2 regions of the Veillonella sp. HPA0037 genome follow, and region 2 is predicted to be linked to the other one. Evidence: riboswitches for the same ligand, from Rfam matches in the RefSeq annotation. Region 2 holds a riboswitch; the other holds the start of a gene.

Region 1 (10,047 bases), 240 kb from region 2:
CCGTTACATATTCTTCACCGCGTACTTTCAACGTCATAGAACGAACAAGTCGCGCATATTTAGCCCACCCTACAACCGATAATGCTAAGATGGTATTTACAATACTACCACCTAAGATACCGGCGATGGCAATGGCGAGCACTACCCCTGGGAAAGATAACATGATATCTGCCAAGCGCATAAGAACCATTTCAACCTTGCCACCAAAGTAACCTGCTACGGCACCGATGACTGTACCAATGCTCACCATAATCACTACGATGGATACACCCATGAACAAAGATAATTGAGTACCATAAATGATACGAGACAATACGTCACGGCCCAATTTGTCGGTACCAAACCAATGTTGAGTACTAGGTGCTTGTAATGCCTTGGACATATCCGATGAGAAAGCATCGCCCGGAGCAAGCCATGGTGCAAAGATAGCAATGAATACGATAACGAGCATCAATGCAGTGTAGAAAGAGAACAATTTATGTTTCTGAATAAATTCTTTCATTATGCTCTCTCCCTTTTCAATCTAGGGTCCAATAGAACATAGGATGCATCAACTAAAGCATTGATACACATGTATGCAATAGCAACCCATAACACAAAACCTTCAATCAATGGATAGTCACGCATAGTGATGGCGTAAATGGCCATATTCCCGAGGCCAGGCCAAGAGAATACCATTTCAACTACAGCTACACCACCTAATAACCAACCAATAAGAACACCTAAAATAGTGATCAATGGCAATACGGCATTAGGCAAAATGTGACCGAATAAAATCTTCATTTCGCTCACGCCACGAGCACGGGCACCGATAACGTAATCCTTTTGCATCTCTTCAAGGATAACGAGTCGAACTTGGCGCATGTATTTAGAGCCTACAACAACCGCTAATGTAACGGCTGGCAAAATAACACCTGTCGCTGTTACACGAGATGAAGCGATTGGAACTAAACCGAGCTTTAAGCCAAAAATGTAAATTAATACAAGGCCTAACCAGAATGACGGCATAGATACGCCTATAAAGGAAAGGCTTCTCAGTACATAGTCTATCCATTTATTCCGATTATACGCACTCAGTATACCTGCCGGTAATGCATAGAGAATCGTAAATACCAATGCGGTTCCTGACAATGCAAGCGTACCAGGTAATGCTTCTAACATGCGATCTACTACCGGTTTTTTAGCAGAGTAACTCACTCCTAAGTCACCTTGTGCTGCATTGACTACCCAGTTTGCATACTGTACGATAAACGGCTTATCCAAGCCTAATTGTGCTCGAGTTTCATCAATCATTTCTTGAGACACGATGGTATCCGCCGTTTCCAGTAGCATCGTAACTGGGTCCCCTGGAGCTAAATAGGTGAGACAAAATGTCAAAAATGTGATGCCAAACAAGGTAACAATAAATTGTCCTAATTGCTTGGCAAAGCGTTTGCCCATAGGCACCTCCTATACCCTTTTTAAATAAAACTACATAATAGTGAATAAACATAGATACACATAATGAGTAAACATATAATATGATTCCGTGTAATAAAATTTATGAAATAACCATAAAAAAAGATTAGCCTACCTGACTAACCTAAATTAAAACACCGTGTTCTAGCACAATGTTCCTCAAGATTGAGCAGGCTTTCTGACTTTTGACTCATCACAATATTTCTGCCTTCCCAGTTTCCCAGTGACCCTAATACGAAATATCGCTCCTCATTACAGCTATTTTCATAGTATAGGATTTACACCCATTTTCCTCTTTTTACGCTCGGTAAAACCGACACTCAGTTTATTCACTTTTATTAATTATAAATATACTATATTTATAATTCTCCAACAATACATATACCCCTTAGTGTATATTCGTCAATCAATCATAATTATTCATAAAAACAATATTCATTATTATTTACATGCATTACTTCGTATATTGTGCCCCCATTTCTTGAAATAATTGCTTTATTTACTTTTCTTTTCTGTATATAACGTATATATTTACATTTGTATTTTGATTTAATTTACATATAAAACATTTTGCTATGCATATAACCAAAAGAGGCTATCACCGAAGTGACAGCCTCTATAAGACGAGAGAGTATTCAATTAATCGATACTTTGTTGGAATCGTTGTGCACGATACGCTACCCAACCTTTGCGTATCATATAAATGCAAATGCCAATAGTTACTGCAACAGCACTACCGAGCATGGCATCAACACCGCACGCATATACTGCGTATAAACAGTATAAAACACCTGCAACAGCAACGAAATAGAAACGATCAATACGACGTTTTTCCAATCCAGACATGTGCATCATAGTTGGTACTGCAATAATGCAGAGAATATAAGGCACTACATTAGTTACAACCGCAAGGTTTACCAATGTCGCGAATTGATCGCGTAAAGAATCATTTGCTGTGAACAATGTAAGAATTGTTTCAATCGCTAATAAGATAAATACGCCACGCACAGGTGCATCCTTGCTGTTTACACGAGCAAACACCTTAGGGAAATAACCTGCCTCTGCTGCATTCTTGAATACGCGAGACAATGTAAATTGCCAGCAAAGTAAAGCACCACAGCAAGAGATAATCATGAGCGCCATGATAACATTTGCAATTGTGTCATTAAACATGTATGCAAATGTGAGACCAAATGGTGCATTGGAATTAAGTAATTCTGTGTTAGGCACGATACCGGCCATAACATTCGTGGACAAGATGTAAATCACCGCCACTGCTAATGTACCTGCAAATGTTGCAATTGGCACGTTTTTCTTTGGATTTTCTACAGCATCTGCATTTGCTGCTGCAGATTCAAACCCTAGGAATCCCCACAATGTTAAAGCAATAGATTCTTTAATTGCTTCAAAAAACGGCAAGTCGTTTGGATTCCATGCCGCCAAATACGTATCTGGGCTAAACCAGAACCAACCAATTGTACCAATAAGTAATACTGGCACAATACAGCCCCAAATAGTAATATTGCTGAGCTGACCTGTAAAGCGGTTTCCTCTAAAGTTCAAAATCGCTGCAAACCATAACAAGACAATCGTTACTTGACTTGTTTGCGTTGCATTTAGATCAACACCAAAGAATTCTGAGCCATAGCCAACTGCGGAAACTGCAATCGCTATATTAGCAATGATGAGAGATATGCTGTAAGCATAGCTCGCCATAAAATGTCCAGTCTTACCGAAGCGGTGTTCTGCATAACCGCCCATGCCTCCTTTAATTTGAGAGAACATACCCGCTTGAGCAAAAATATACGCTAGCAAAAGCGCACCCACAGCCGTCACGAGCCAAGATAACACTGAAATAGTACCAACTTGAGCCAAATTGGTTGGTAACATAATGATCCCAGCTCCTAGCATATTGGCTGCTACCATTGTGGTTAGCTGGAATACAGACATTTTTTTAGCGGTGGTTTTCATGTATCAATCCCCTTTCGTAAGGTGAATTTTTTCTCGTCCATAATTCACGTAACTATATTAAAACCGCTAAGTACATTCAGTTCCTGCTGTAATGGGCGGGAATGTGAAGGTACCGTTTTCATTTGTTTTTCGAATTAATAATAACACCATAGATGGTAAATTAAAAGTATTTTATTAGTGGACAAAGCATATTACACGAATTGAATAAAAATATAGTAATTATATATTATTTTTGATTAGAAACGATATGATGAATGTAAAAGTATCATTTTCTTTTAGTTTAATCAATTAAATGTGCTGAAAATCACTATCTATTCAGATTATAGTGTTGTGCCACAAGACCATTATCCGCCATGAGTCCACCCAATATAGACAAAAATTGACCCCACCTAAAGGTGGAGTCAATTTTATAAACTAAGAAAGCATCTATGATTCTAATAAAAAGGAATTACTCTTGTACAGAGTTTACGATAGATTTCCAGCTATCGATTTGTGCTTCTTCATTAGCAATGATTTGCTTCCCATTATTACGTTGTCTTTCCACACATTCTGGAGCCGTACCAGAATAGTTATTACGGCCAGCTATGCAAGCTTCGATGGAAATGGCATCAAGGATATCTGCATCAAAATGATCGGATATAGCTTTAAACTCCTCAACGGATAAATCAAGTAATACGCAACCTTTTTCAATGCAATGATGTACAGCATTACCTACGATTTCATGAGCTTCACGGAATGGAACGCCTTTTTTCGCAAGGTAATCGGCCATATCTGTAGCATTCGAGAAATCATCATCGAGGACAGCTTTCATATGCGCCCCATTGACCTTCATGCCGCGAATCATAGCCGCATTAATAGACAATGCAAAGTGCACTGTATCGATAGCATCAAAAATGCCCTCTTTATCCTCTTGCATATCTTTATTATATGTAAGTGGCAAGCCTTTTAATGTAGTTAATAAACCTAACAAGTGGCCATAGGTACGACCTGTTTTACCACGAACGAGTTCACATACGTCAGGATTTTTCTTTTGTGGCATGATGCTAGAGCCTGTGCAGTGAGCATCATCAAGTTCAATAAAATTAAACTCATTGGTAGACCACAAAATTAATTCTTCACTAAGACGACTCAAGTGCATCATCACAAGAGATGCAAAGGATAAGAATTCAACTACATAATCACGGTCGGATACAGCATCCATACTGTTTTCGTAAATACGGGAGAAGCCGAGTAGCTTTTGTGTATAGGTTTGATCAATACCGTACGTAGAACCAGCTAAGGCCCCTGCACCAAGTGGCATGATGTCTGCGTGTTTGAAGACCATCAACAAACGGTCAAAGTCGCGTTCTAGCATAGAGAAGTATGCCATCATATGATGACCGAACAATACAGGTTGTGCCCGTTGTAAATGCGTATAGCCGGGCATGATAACATCGCTGTATTTTTCAGCCGTTTCAATGAGGGCTTTTTGCATATCTACGATGAGCTCGCCCATTTCTACTACGGCTTTACGCACGTACATGTGCAAATCTACTGCGCATTGGTCATTACGGCTACGGCCTGTATGTAAACGACCACCTGCTTCACCAATATCATCGGTTAGGCGCTTTTCAATATTCATATGAATATCTTCAAGAGCCACGGAGAATGGGAACTCACCTTTATCGATTTGGCCTTTAATCTTTGTTAAGCCCGCTACAATAGCGTCCCGATCTGCGTCGGAGATAATATTTTGTTTTGCCAGCATTGTCGCATGTGCTTTACTACCTGCAATATCTTCGGCGTACATTCTAGCATCAAAAGCGATAGAGGATGTAAAATCCTCTACCGCTTTATCAGTGCCTTTTGTGAAACGCCCGCCCCACAATTTAGCCATTATTTACCTGCCTTTTCTTTCATTAATGCATTAATTTTAAGAGGTAAACCGAACAAGTTGATGAAACCAGCCGCATCAGCTTGGTTGTATACATCATCTTCTTCGAATGTTACGAAATCTTCGCTGTACAAGGAGTATGGAGAAGTTGCACCAGCAGAAATAATGTTGCCTTTGTACAATTTAAGTTTTACTTCACCAGTTACAGTTTTTTGAGTTTCATCAACGAATGCTTGCAAAGCATTCATCAATGGTGCGAACCACATGCCATCATATACGAGTTCAGCGTATTTGTTAGCAATGAGTTCTTTGTAGTGGTATGTAGCTCTGTCGAGGCAAAGGTATTCAAGTTCTCTGTGAGCATACATGATGATAGATCCACCTGGGTTTTCATAAACGCCACGAGATTTCATACCAACTAATCTATTTTCAACGATATCTACAACGCCTACACCATAGTGTGCGCCGATTTCGTTGAGTTTTTCCAATAATTGAAGAGGAGTGCCTTCTTGACCGTCAACGGCTACCGGTACGCCTTCTTTGAAAGTAACAGTTACATAACCAGCTTCATCAGGAGCTTGTTCAGGTGTATGTGTTACTAAATATACATCATCTTTAGGTGCATTTGCTGGATTTTCAAGATCGCCACCTTCATGGGACAAATGCCATACGTTTTGGTCCATGGAGTATGGATGTGATTTAGTTGCTACAACTGGAATGTCGTGTTTAGCAGCATATTCCATGCAATCTGTTCTAGATTTCAAATCCCATTCTCTCCAAGGAGCGATGATTTTCATGTTAGGTGCTAATGCTTTAATAGCCAATTCAAAACGAACTTGGTCATTACCTTTACCAGTCGCACCGTGAGCGATGGCATCAGCGCCTTCTTTTTTAGCGATATCTACAAGAATTTTGCCAATCAAAGGTCTAGCAAAGGATGTACCTAAAAGATATTTACCTTCGTAAACAGCACCTGCTTTTACTGTTGGCCATACATAATCTTTTACGAAATCTTCTTTAGCATCAACGATGTACGCTTTAGATGCACCGGATTTGATTGCTTTTTTCTCAACTGCATCATAATCCTCAGGTTGACCTAAGTCTACGCATACAGCGATAACTTCAGCGCCATAGTTTTCTTTTAACCAAGGAATGATAACGGATGTGTCTAAACCACCAGAATATGCGAGTACTACTTTATTTGCTTTACCCATGATAACACCTCATAAACTAAATTATACTAGGTATGATTCATACCATTTATTATTATACTACGAATTCATTATGAATTCTTCATGTCTTATCGACTACAGATGTTAGTATATCACTGCATATTTATAAATGCAAGCAGAAATTTTATTCAATTATATAATATATTTCGTTTACGAACAATATATGTAAATAAAAACAATCATGATGCAAGTACGTATAGCACCATGATTGTTTTCTATGTAGTGTCATATTAAAGTGTATATTATTTTATACCAAGGTCCTGCTTATATGCATAATCTGCCTCAGCTTGAGATATCATGCCTTGATCTACCATTTGCGCAAGAACTAATTTCTGTCGAGCTTTTGCTCCTTTGTAGTTTTCATAAGGGTCCAAATAGGATGGTGCATTTGGTAAAGCCGCTAGCATGGCACATTGGCCTAAGGTCAAACGACTAGGACTGGTACCAAAGTACCCTTCGGCGGCTTCTTTTATACCATAATAATTATGTCCATAATAGACCGTATTCAAATACATGGTTAAAATTTCATCTTTACTATAGTAATGCTCCATCTCTACTGCTAGAATGGCTTCTTCCGCTTTACGCGACATCGTCCGTTTAGACGATAGAAATAGATTTTTTACCAATTGTTGTGTGATAGTACTACCACCCTCAACGGTTTCACCAGCAACGCTGTTAACATAAAAAGCGCGTGTTACACCGAGCACATCAATAGCACCATGCTTGTAATAGCGTTTATCTTCAATGGCCACAAGAGCACGTTTCGCATTGTCTGGAATGTTTTCAGATTTCACCCATTTATCCCTTGGCACACGTTGATGAAGCGCGGCTTCAACCTTTTCTCGGAAGGTAAAAATACGATGCATGCGTTCCCACCGACTTAATGTATCTTCATTTTCTTCAATTGTCTGTTCTACAGTTGTATGAGCCTTACTAACGCGATTTGTTCCTTGATAGCTTTGATATGTATCATATACATATATAGCCCCTAGCACTATGCAAATGATAAGAACTAATCGGCGCACTATTCGAAATATAAACATAGATTCACCTATATCTACCTTACAGCAGACTTCTAAGTATATAAACTTTCACTAATAACATCCCTATAATACAACTATCATATATTGATTGTATTGTATCATAAGTTATCTATTTTTAGCATACTTGTATGTATTGTATTTGTTAACCATATTGTCGTATAATAGATAAGATGATGAAGCATGCCCAAATTGGAGGAGTATTATGAAACAGTGTATGGATTCAGACAATCTACATCGTCGATTGCGTAAAATTTTAGGTCAAGTGCAAGCTATTGATCGAATGATTGAAGAAGACATTCCTTGTGAAGATGTACTAGCCCAAATCAATGCAGCCAAATCCGCGTTGCATAAGGTTGGCCAAGTGGTCCTCGAAGGACATATCAACCATTGTGTACGCGATGGTATACAACATGGTGATGTAGATAAAACAATTAATGACTTTACAGTTGCTGTAGAGCGCTTTGCCAATATGGGAAAATAAAAAGAGGCAATATCCTAATGATTAGGGTATTGCCTCTTTTGCGTATTAGTCGTGGTTCGTTGTTAAGAACTCGCTAAGTGCTGCTAATGCATCATCTTCATCAGCACCATCAGCAGTTAATACTACGGATGTGCCTTTTGTTGCACCCAATGTTAATACAGTCAAAATGGATTTAGCATCTGCGGTTTTACCATTTGCTGCGATTGTCAATTTGGACGCAAATTTTGCAGCCAATTGTGTAAATGCAGTCGCTGGACGAGCATGTAAACCAGATTCGTTTGTGATTTCTACTGTTACTTCTTTCATGAGTTACCTCTTTCTACTCAGCGTGCTAACACGCCTTATACCTTTGCTTATTAATATAGGTATTGTATCAATTTATACATATTAAATTCAAGTTTGTTTTTATGAAAGCTATGGTCTATGCCAAACCTTTTTCAGCGAGTAATGATTTAGCATAGGCTGTGATTTCTTCAGCTGTATCCATAGTCAATGCTTTTTGAGCAAATGCTTCACATTCTGCCATTGTAACAGAGCGCAAAATATTTTTAATCAATGGAATGGATGATGCAGTCATAGAAAATTCATCAAGTCCTAAGCCCAATAAAATCATAGTTGCAACTGGATCACCAGCTAACTCACCACACATACCGGTAAATTTACCTTGTTCGTGACTCGCATCAATTACGTGTTTGATGAGACGCAATACAGCGGGATGCAATGGTTGATATAAATTGCCGATGGCCTCATTCATACGATCAACCGCCAATGTGTATTGACAAAGGTCATTGGTACCGATACTAAAGAAATCTACATATTTAGCCAAAATTGGAGAAATAACGGCTGCCGCTGGCACCTCAATCATAATACCTACTTTGATATCTTTATTGAAAGCTATGCCTTCAGTAATCAATTCTTTCTTGCATTCATCGAGCATAGCATTTGCCGCTTTAACCTCTTCTACAGATGCAATCATAGGATACATGATGTGAATGTCGCCAAACGCACTAGCCCGAAGGAGTGCACGTAATTGGACCTTAAAAATATCCGGACGGTTCAAGGAAATACGAATGGCACGATACCCGAGGAATGGATTCATTTCTTCAGGTAAGTCTAGGCATTTTAATTCCTTATCACCGCCGATATCCATGGTGCGAATGATGACAGGTTGGCCCTTCATACTCTCGACTACTTGTTTATATTGTTCAAACTGTACATCTTCTGTAGGCAGTTCATCGTTTTCCATATAAAGGAATTCAGTGCGATATAGGCCAATACCTTGAGCGCCCATAGTCAACGCATGGTCCGCATCTTTGGATTTACCAATATTACCGAATAAATCAACATGATGTCCGTCCTTTGTAACGGCTTCTAAATTGGCAGAGTCCTTCAAGCGTTTCAACTCGTCTTGGAAATCTGCAGCTTCTTTTGTATAACGTTCCCACTCTTCATCGGATGGTTCCGTAATAACTTCACCATCAGTGCCAAGTACAACAGCACGTACATCGTCAGTAAAGCTTTCAATATCACCAACGCCCATAACGGCAGGAATTTCTAAGGTACGCGCCATGATAGCCGCATGAGATGTAGGACCACCAGCAGCTGTTACGATACCTTTTACAACATTTTTATCTAGTGAAGCCGTATCAGATGGAGCCAAATCGTGAGCCACGATGATAACCTCACCGGAAATATGAGATAAACCGCGAGGGTTCATGCCAAGCATGTTACGCATCAAGCGATCGCCAATATCTTTAATATCCGCACCACGTTCACGCATATATGGATCATCCATGCCGATGAAAATAGCCGCAAAGGTTTCTATCGTTTGCGCCGTAGCAGCTACGACGTTCATTTTTGAATTTTCTACAAGGGACTTGATACCATCAGACAAGGATGGGTCTTGTGCGATTTGCATATGAGCTTCAAAAATAGCAGCCTCATCAGCCCCCATATCAACCAATGCTTTTTGACGAATCGTATCTAATT
Region 2 (10,047 bases):
ATGGCATTACTAACTCTAACTATGATACGGTTAAGACCTCTGTAAACTCTACAATCGGCGCTATCCGCACTTATATGGGTTCAAAACAAGATAAGGACTATAATCGTATGGTTGAGACTTATAACCATTATATTTCTAATATGAATACGACCAATATGAATGAATTAGATTAATAAAATCTAAGTTTATATTACGTTAGACACGTGTAAAACGAACACATAAAAAGCTGTAGTAAATGAGAATTTCATTTGCTACAGCTTTTTTGTAATGTATTCTATTTTTTTATCTTAATACGTGTCGTCATTTGATTGGATAGGGTAAACAATACGAGTGCCACCCAGATGCAGCCGAAGGCTATGAGTTGGGCTGTACCAAAGCTTTCACCAAAGTAGAAGATGGCCAAGAAGAAGCCCATGGTAGGAGATAGGTATTGTAAAAAGCCGAGTATATTTAGTGGCAATAGGCGGGCACCGTATGAAAAGAGGATGAGCGGAATCGATGTGGTAAGGCCAGCGCCGATGAGGAGGAGACCGGTCGGCGTTAGGTTTTCGATAAAGGTCCACGAGGTGGTGTCTATAGCCGTTAAATACCATAATGCTATCGGTGTGATGAGCCATGCCTCGAAGGCGATGCTCGAAAATGGATGGATGGTGAGTCGTTTCTTAACGGCGCCGTAGAGGCTAAAGGATACGGCTAGGACGATAGAGACAATGGGTAATGTACCTAGTTGAACAGTCATGATAGCCACGCCCAAGATTGCAATGGCGATACTTAGTTTTTGTGGCCACAGCAAGGATTCTTTGTAAATTAAAATACCGAGCAATACGTTGAGTAAGGGATTGATGTAATACCCCAAACTCGTGTCGAGTACGTGCTGATTTGTTACGGCCCAAATGTAGGTGAACCAGTTGATGCTAATAAGTATAGCAGCCAGTAATAGTAGGCCTAATTGCGTAAGATGGGTGCGTAAAATTTGTATGTCCATACGCAGTTGTTGGCGCCCTGTGGCGATGACGAGGAAGAACATCCAAAATCCGGACCAGATGATGCGATGCGATAATACGGAAAAGGATGATACTTGGTTTAAAAGCGCCCAATAGAGGGGCAGCAAACCCCAAATTAAACAGCACAACAATGTAGTGCTGAGACCTTTTTTGTTTATTTCGTTCATAATACGACCTCCCACTAGTAGAATTATTATAACATGGTGGTAGTATAGCGGTAGCGAATTATAGAGGTAATTTCTCTAAATTGTACCTATGCATTTTTATCATTCTATATATGCGTTAGTTATAACTTTAAATTTGCTACTTATGATTAACTGTTATGTTCATTGACTTTGTGCATATTTTTACACTATATTGGACTTAGAACAACGAATATAGAGAATAGGTGTCGCAAGACTTAATAGAGAAATCGGTACAAGCCGATGCGGTCCCGCCACTGTAAGGACGAGCCTGCTTTCATACATGTCACTGGAGCAATCTGGGAAGGCGAAAGCAAGGTGTTGAGCCCGAGCCAGGAGAACTGCCTATTTGATAATCACCGTTATGTACCTACGAGCGATAGGAAGGGGATTGAGGTATACTTTTTACAATAGTTTTAGTGTACCATTCAATATGTAACCTAACGTGTCACTCTCGGGTGGCACGTTTTTTTAATTGCCACGCTAGAGGGTCGTTCATATATGGCATAGGCTTAATAGTTTGACTGGAGATTCATCATCATGATGGACATATATTTGGCACCTATGTAACTCATATACGAAGCAACTCACTGGTACGGTGCGCTGTTCCCCCTGTATGGTTTCAAGTTGAAAAGGAGGCACATATATGTCTGACAAAAAGACTTCAAAGGACACTGAACGCGATTTACTGGCGCCTGTATCCTTTGATGAGTTTGAGAAACCTACGTATGAACGATGGCAGGCTGAAGTTGAAAAGGCGTTAAAAGGTGGCGATTTCCATAAAAAAATGTTCACCAAAACCTATGAAGGTATTACGTTACAACCTATCTATACACCTGCATTGCATCAGGAAAAGATTCCAAAGGGCGTTTATCCTGGCGCTGGCGAGTTCCTACGTGGCACGAAAGCAAGCGGCTATATCAAAGATTCTTGGGGTGTATCTCAATATGTTGATGAATCCTTACCGAAGGATGCCAATCATGCAAGTTTATACGAAATTGTGAAAGGCGGAACCATTCACAACATTCGTCTTGATGAAGCAACACGCCATGATCAAGATGTGCAAGTAGGCGCATCTGTTGGTGTAGGCGGCACATCCTTGTATACGATGGCCGATTGCAGTCAATTAATTGAACGATTTAATCTTAAGGAAAATCCTTTATACATTGAAACTGGCGCATCTGCAGCGATTTTGCTCGGTATGTTGTCGGCTACTGTGAAAGCTTCTAAAAAGCAAACATCCGATTTGAAAGGTCTCGTTGGTGCAGATCCTATCGGCGTGTGGGCTAAAGACGGTGCATTGCATATGTCTTTAGATACTGCTTTTGATGAAATGGCACATACTGTTGTATGGGCCAAGGATCAAGCACCTGAGCTTAAAACAGTGCTCGTATCCGGTGATGTATACGCTAATGGCGGTGCTAATGATGTGCAAGAGGTTGCCTATGCATTGGCAACAGCTGTTTGCTACGTGCGGCAATTGGCACAACGCAACATCGATATTCATACCATTGCTAAGAGCATGATGTTTACATTCTCCTTGGGTGCAAACTTCTTCATGGAAATTGCTAAATTGCGTGCGTTGCGCGTGCTTTGGGCTCGCATTATGGAGGCCTTCGGCGCTGGTGAAAGCGACCGTGCCGTTCATGTACACGGTAGAACATCTGCTTTCACAAAAACCGTATACGACCCATATGTAAACTTGTTGCGTAATACAACACAAGCATTCTCTGGTGTTGTAGGTGGCCTCAATAGTCTTGAAGTTTCTCCATTTGATCAACCAATTCGCAAATCCGATGAATTCTCTCGTCGTATTGCCCGTAACATTCAAGTTATGTTACAAACTGAATTCGAATTGCGTCAACCAGTTGACCCTGTAGGTGGTTCTTGGTATGTAGAAACATTGGCAGCTGAACTATGCGAAAAAATTTGGGATGAATTCCAAACTATCGAGTCTAAAGGTGGCATTATAGCTGCCTTGAAGGAAGGTTATCCTCAAGCGCAAGTTAAAACAATTCTTAATGAACGCTTTAAAAACCTTGCATTCCGTAAGGATGTAGCGGTTGGTAATAATATGTACGCTAATATGACGGAAGAATTGCTTGATCCAAAACCTGAAAATCAAGAAACATTGCGTCAAAAACGGGTAGCTCATCTTGAAGAATACTTGGCTGGTGCAGATCAAGATGCTCTTGTAAAAGCACAAGCTACGTTAGAAGCAAGCACAACAGAACCAGGTGCATTGATTGGCCTTATCGAATTGGGTGCATTACACAAAATGACAATTCGCCAAATTCGCAGTGCTTTAGAGGCGGGCGATATTTCCTCTGAAACTATCGAACCAATTACTGCACATCGCTGGACGGAACAATTTGAAGCCCTTCGTATGCGTACGGAAAATTATAAACAACGCACAAAAGATAATGTGAAGGTATTCTTGGCTAATATGGGCCCTATTCCTCAACATAAACCTCGTGCGGACTTCTCCACAGGCTTCTTTGAAGTAGCGGCATTCGAAGTAATCAAAAATGATGGTCATGAAACAACGGCTGATGCGGCTAAAGCGGCTCGTGAAAGTGGCGCCGATGTGGTAGTTATCTGTTCTACAGATGATACGTATCCTGAATTGGTTCCACCACTTGCGAAAGAATTGAAAGAAACTATGCCGAATGTAACGGTTATTTTGGCAGGGGCACCTTCTAAGGACCTAGAGCCTGTATATCGTGAAGCCGGTGTAGATGATTTCATCTCTGTTCGCGCAAACTGCTACGCTATTTTAAATACGTTACAAGATAAGAAAGGGATGTGAGCTCATGTTTAAAAATCCAGACTTCTCCTCTCTTGGCTTGGGATCTCAGTCTGCCACATCGCGCGATGCATGGCTTGCTGAACTTAAAAAAGAAACAGGAAAAAGCTTTGAAGACTTATATAACACGACAATGGAGCAAATCCAATTAAAACCTCTCTATACAGAGATGGATTATGAAGGGATGACACACCTTGACTATATGGCTGGTGTACCTCCATTCTTGCGTGGACCTTATTCCACAATGTACGTAACTCGTCCTTGGACAGTGCGTCAGTACGCTGGTTTCTCTACAGCCGAAGAATCCAATGCGTTCTATCGTCGTAACTTGGCAGCAGGCCAAAAAGGTTTGTCTATTGCCTTTGACCTTGCTACTCACCGTGGTTATGACTCCGACCATCCTCGCGTAGTGGGCGACGTTGGTAAAGCGGGCGTTGCGGTAGACTCCATCCTCGATATGGAAATTCTATTTTCCGGTATCCCTCTTGACCAAATGTCCGTATCCATGACAATGAACGGCGCCGTATTGCCTGTTATGGCGTTCTACATCCTAGCTGGTGAAGAACAAGGTGTTGATAAAAAGGTTATGGCCGGTACAATCCAAAATGATATCTTGAAAGAGTTCATGGTACGTAATACCTATATTTACCCTCCAGCTACGTCCATGCGCATCATCGGTGATATCTTTGCCTATACATCCCAGTACATGCCTAAATTCAACAGTATCTCTATTTCTGGCTACCATATGCAAGAAGCGGGCGCTACTGCAGATATCGAATTAGGTTACACATTGGCTGACGGCCTTGAATACATCCGTACCGGTGTCAATGCAGGCCTTCACGTAGATAAATTCGCACCTCGTTTGTCCTTCTTCTGGGCAATCGGTAAAAACTACTTCATGGAAGTAGCGAAAATGCGTGCAGCGCGTATGTTGTGGGCTAAGATTATTAAGAGCTTCGGTTCTGAAAATCCAAAATCAATGGCACTTCGTACACATAGTCAAACATCTGGTTGGTCTTTAACAGAACAAGATCCATTCAATAACGTAGCTCGTACATGTATGGAAGCAATGGGCGCTGCATTGGGCCATACGCAATCCCTACATACAAATGCGCTTGACGAAGCCATTGCATTGCCTACGGACTTCTCTGCTCGTATTGCTCGTAATACTCAACTTTATATTCAAGACGAAACTAAGGTATGTAAAGTTATCGACCCATGGGGCGGTTCCTATTATGTAGAAGCCTTGACTGATGAATTGATCCGTCGTGCTTGGGGTCATATCCAAGAAATCGAATCCCTTGGTGGTATGGCGAAAGCGATTGATACTGGTCTTCCTAAGATGCGTATCGAAGAAGCGGCAGCTCGTCGCCAAGCTCGTATCGACTCTGGCCGTGAAGCAATTATTGGTATCAATAAATATCGTCTAGATAAAGAAGATCCATTGGATATCTTAGACGTAGATAATACGGCTGTACGAGAAGCGCAAATCCGTCGTCTCGAACAATTGCGTGCTAACCGTGACGAAGATAAGGTTCAATCCTGCCTCGAAGCGATTACAAATGCTACAGAATCTGGGGAAGGCAACTTGCTTGCCCTTGCACTTGAAGCAGCTCGTGCTCGTGCATCTTTGGGTGAAATTTCCTTTGCTGTTGAAAAGGTTTGTGGCCGTCATAAAGCAGTTATTCGCTCTATTTCTGGCGTATACTCCAGCGAATATGAAGATGATGATGTCATCAAAGAAGTTCGCCAAATGGCAGATGATTTCGAAGAACTCGAAGGTCGTCGTCCTCGTATCATGATTGCTAAGATGGGTCAAGACGGTCATGACCGCGGTGCCAAAGTTATCGCTACATCCTTCGCGGATATGGGCTTTGACGTGGATATCGGACCTTTGTTCCAAACTCCAGAAGAAACAGCACAAGATGCGGTGGATAATGACGTTCACATCGTTGGCTTCAGTTCTCTTGCAGCTGGTCACAAAACATTGTTACCTCAACTTGTAGAAGAACTCAAGAAACGTGGTCGTGGAGATATTTTGGTTGCCATCGGTGGCGTAATCCCTGCTCAGGACTATGAATTCCTACGCGAACATGGCGCAGTGGCTATCTTTGGCCCTGGTACAGTTTTGCCAGTAGCGGCGAAAAAATTACTAGAAACATTGACTAGCCACGTTCAAGACGAAGGCAATGACTGATAATAAACGGCCTACTCCGGATGAATTGCGTAATGCACAAAGCGTTGCTGGTGACAGTAAAGCTCCCGAATTAGGTGTAAAAAACGCAAATGCCGAGGGTAGTACGTATCGTCCGGACTGGGTGCCAGAAGATGCGAAGAAAGATGATACTTTTGCGTGTCACGTGATGAAAGGCGTCAAGGAAATGCACGACGGCCTCTTGTCTAGCTCCGCTCATCTGGCTCCGTCTGTACGTCCCGTACAGCGGCGAAAGAAGTTAACTGTCGCTGATTATGTACGCGGTATCGAGCAGGGGGACCGCGTTATACTTTCACGGGCTATCACATTAGTAGAAAGTAATAATAAGGAACACTTTAAATTAGCTCAACAAGTATTACAAGCTATATTGCCACGCACAGGTAAGGCGTTGCGCATCGGTATTACTGGTGTGCCTGGGGCCGGTAAAAGTACATTTATTGAAGCCTTTGGTAATATGCTCATTGAAGCTGGTTACAAGGTTGCCGTACTTGCTGTAGACCCTACAAGCCAAGTCACAAAAGGCAGTATTTTGGGCGATAAAACGCGGATGGAAACGTTGACGAAGCATCCTGAAGCCTATATTCGTCCATCGCCGGCTGGTGGTACACTAGGCGGTGTAGCTCGTAAAAGTAGAGAAACAATGCTACTTTGCGAGGCTGCTGGATATGATATTATTCTTGTCGAAACCGTTGGGGTTGGGCAAAGTGAGGTTACCGTACGTTCTATGGTAGACTTCTTTATGCTCATCGTGCTTACTGGTGCAGGCGATGAATTGCAAGGCATTAAAAAAGGCGTTATGGAACTTGCCGATGCTATTGTAGTCAACAAGGCTGATGGGGATAACCTTAAGCGTGCTCTCATCGCTCGTAGCGATTACGATCGGATGCTACATTACATCCGTCCAGCTACGGAAAAATGGAAAACCCAAGCTTACACATGTTCAGCCGTTACGAAGGATGGTCTCGATGAATTGTGGGATGTAATCCAAGAATTTGCTGAACAAGGTAAAGAAAATGGCGTATTCTTAAAACGCCGTCAAGAACAATCCCTTCGTTGGGTACGCGATATGATTGACGAACACTTGCACAACCTATTCTTTAACAATGTAGTCATTCAAGGTCGTATGGGCGAAGTAGAAGCCGCAGTTTTAGATGGCGAAATGAGTGAATCACAAGCCGTCGAAGAATTAATAGGCGTCTTTGACAAGTCCTTAACATAATCTCTATACATACAGGCATAGTATCTATACTGCTATCGGTTTGTAATCGATAGGAAATGATAGGTACTATGCCTTTTTTCATGAAATGCATAAGTATGACTTTTGTAAAAATCATATTTAGTATATAATTTAGTTATAGATGTATACTTTATGGGTTATTTTAAAAGGAGAGATTTATTTTGAATCCATTAGCAAAAAAACTGACAACAGCAGTATTGTGTGTAACTGCTCTTACATCCCCATTATTCATGAGTGGCTGTAGTTTTTCTAAGATTGCCAATGGGGTGCAACAAGGCGCTCAAAAGGCATCGCAACAGGACATTAAAGTGTTCAATAACTATATCGAAGCGATTGGCGATTTTAATAGTTGGTCCGTACGCTTTGGATATGCTATCAATCCGTCCGTTCAAAAACTAAAAGAGGGGCAACATTTAACAAGCTTCATGGCACCACACTTTGATACCTTACAACAAAAGTTGCAAGCTGCTAAAGACGCTGGCGTACCATATGATGATATGAAGGAACCTTTAGACAACGTATTGGCTGTATTAAAGGATATTGTACCAGTAGCCAGTGAATTGGATACGTACTACCAAACTAATTCGTATCAAGCAGATAATTATGCTAAGGAACAACAATTAGGACCTAAATACGTTCAACTATATGATCAATTCTATGCAGCATATAATCAGCTAGACGCAGTAGTTCACAAACATAACACAGAAAATCAACAAGAACAGTTGAAAGAACTTAAAGATTCTGGTAAGAAAAATGCTGCGGCTGTTCAAGAAGTTCATTTACGCTTAACGGCTTTATTAGATGGCTTTGAAGAAGGCAAACAAATCGATGTAAATGCAGCTAACCAAGAGTTACAAGGCATTATGGATGTAGCTGGCACCGTTACGAGTCCAGAATATAACACTGCTAAGTCTCAATTAAATACAACGATTGGTAGAGTTCGTACATTCTTAGGTGACCAATCAGCTGATCATTACAATGATATGATTGAATCTTACAATCGCTTCATTGGCAGCATGAATCGCTTGGATATTAATAAACTTGATAAATAATATCTAGCTATGTACGAATCGATTCTGTGCCATTTATGAAAGCCTGCGCTTCATAGCGTGCACAATATAAATAGTACATATAAAAAATTCATACAAAGGTACATAAAATTGCACTAATAAGGGCTACATCAATTAGTATGTCTATTGATGTAGCCCTTTTTCTGTATTTTCTTATACTAGTTAAGATCTTTGTCAGATTGTATGCATCAACTAGTATATTTTTACTCATCTATCGTAAGCCTCATATGTTTTGATGTGTAAAAACGTGGTATAATTATTAGATAAGAGCCTAAAAGAGTGTGGGTTTTGGAGGTTAGTATGAGTAGCATTGCACATTTATTTGTAGCTGGTGGTTTCGTTATGTACCCACTCGTTATCTTTCTAGTTGTTACCCTAATGATTGGTATTGAGCGATTTTTTCTATACCGTAAATTCCGTAAGGACATGCGCCAATTCACGGCTGTCCTAAATAATCATCCAGGCTGGATTATGTTGCCAACCGTATTAGAACGAGATACACAAAATCTAGGTACTCTCTTTGCAAAGGCTTTGCGCAGTGCAAAAAATTACAATGGTTTAGAAAACCGTTTACAAGACTTGGTAGGCTATACCGATGAACGCTTAAAACGTGGCCTTGGGTGGCTTAGCATGATCGTTACCATGGCGCCGTTGCTTGGCTTGCTCGGTACCGTTCTTGGCATGATCCGCGCTTTTGCCGTTGTAGGTGGTGACATTGGGGCTCCAACCATCATAACAGGTGGTGTATCCGAAGCCTTGGTAGCTACTGCTACAGGCCTTACGGTGGCCATCATTGCTCTTGCCTTTCACAGCTATTGTGCAGCAAAGGTGAATGATTTTATCGTAGCCTTAGAACATGAATGTGGCAGCATTCTTGATGCGTACAACGAGGAACATGACCTATGAGACGTCGTACATTAGGAGTGAAAAAAGAACCGACCATCATGATCATCCCTATGATTGATATCGTATTTTTTCTATTGGTATTCTTCATGGTCGGCACTTTATACATGAATACGGAGCAACAAATCCCGTTAAATTTACCATCCACATCGACTTCGACGGCTAAATCCATTGAACCGATTATCATTACTCTCACCACATCGCATAAACTCTATATCGATAACCGCGAAATTTCTGCGGATAATCTGTCCCAAGAGGTACAGGATATCGTGCGGACTACGCCACGACAGGCCTTTGTTATTCGCGCGTCTAAGGACGTGTATTATAACGAGGTCATCGCCCTTCTCGATATGCTGAAAGTAAACGGCGCTAAGTATATTAGTGTCGCTACGGATCGGAAGTGATTCTATGTTTGAATCGCATTATTTTCGACCGTTTTTGATATCCCTGTGCATCAGTATTCTCATGATAACGGGCATGGGGCTTTCACTAAAGGGCATGAGTGGCACTGGTGCAGGCCAAGAGGCAGCTGAGATTAGCTTTGATTTAGCCGATGCTGGTGAAAGCGAACAAGCCGAGGATCATCCGACGGTAACGCCGCCACCAGAGGAGGCAAAACCTCCTACAGAT

Evidence for each region. Region 2 has a riboswitch for cobalamin ahead of HMPREF1477_RS06665 (methylmalonyl-CoA mutase family protein). Riboswitches for the same ligand answer to the same signal wherever they lie in the genome.
Region 1: it holds a riboswitch for cobalamin, as region 2 does, so the genes downstream of both, nikB (nickel ABC transporter permease) here and HMPREF1477_RS06665 (methylmalonyl-CoA mutase family protein) in region 2, are expected to answer to the same signal.

What each region holds. Positions count from the first base shown of each region.
Region 1 covers NZ_KE150483.1:1,712,461-1,722,507, reverse strand. The annotation lists gene nikC (nickel transporter permease) at 1-502, opposite strand, end outside; gene nikB (nickel ABC transporter permease) at 502-1,440, opposite strand; cobalamin riboswitch at 1,609-1,797, opposite strand; gene potE (putrescine-ornithine antiporter) at 2,098-3,429, opposite strand; gene argH (argininosuccinate lyase) at 3,878-5,305, opposite strand; gene HMPREF1477_RS07680 (argininosuccinate synthase) at 5,305-6,516, opposite strand; gene HMPREF1477_RS07675 (transglycosylase domain-containing protein) at 6,777-7,577, opposite strand; gene HMPREF1477_RS07670 (metal-sensing transcriptional repressor) at 7,780-8,058, shown strand; gene HMPREF1477_RS07665 (HPr family phosphocarrier protein) at 8,104-8,364, opposite strand; gene ptsP (phosphoenolpyruvate--protein phosphotransferase) at 8,480-10,047, opposite strand, start outside.
Region 2 covers NZ_KE150483.1:1,467,838-1,477,884, forward strand. The annotation lists gene HMPREF1477_RS06655 (DUF3829 domain-containing protein) at 1-173, shown strand, start outside; gene rarD (EamA family transporter RarD) at 275-1,171, opposite strand; cobalamin riboswitch at 1,374-1,550, shown strand; gene HMPREF1477_RS06665 (methylmalonyl-CoA mutase family protein) at 1,833-3,995, shown strand; gene scpA (methylmalonyl-CoA mutase) at 4,000-6,189, shown strand; gene meaB (methylmalonyl Co-A mutase-associated GTPase MeaB) at 6,182-7,426, shown strand; gene HMPREF1477_RS06680 (DUF3829 domain-containing protein) at 7,606-8,496, shown strand; gene HMPREF1477_RS06685 (MotA/TolQ/ExbB proton channel family protein) at 8,815-9,420, shown strand; gene HMPREF1477_RS06690 (biopolymer transporter ExbD) at 9,417-9,821, shown strand; gene HMPREF1477_RS06695 (hypothetical protein) at 9,883-10,047, shown strand, end outside.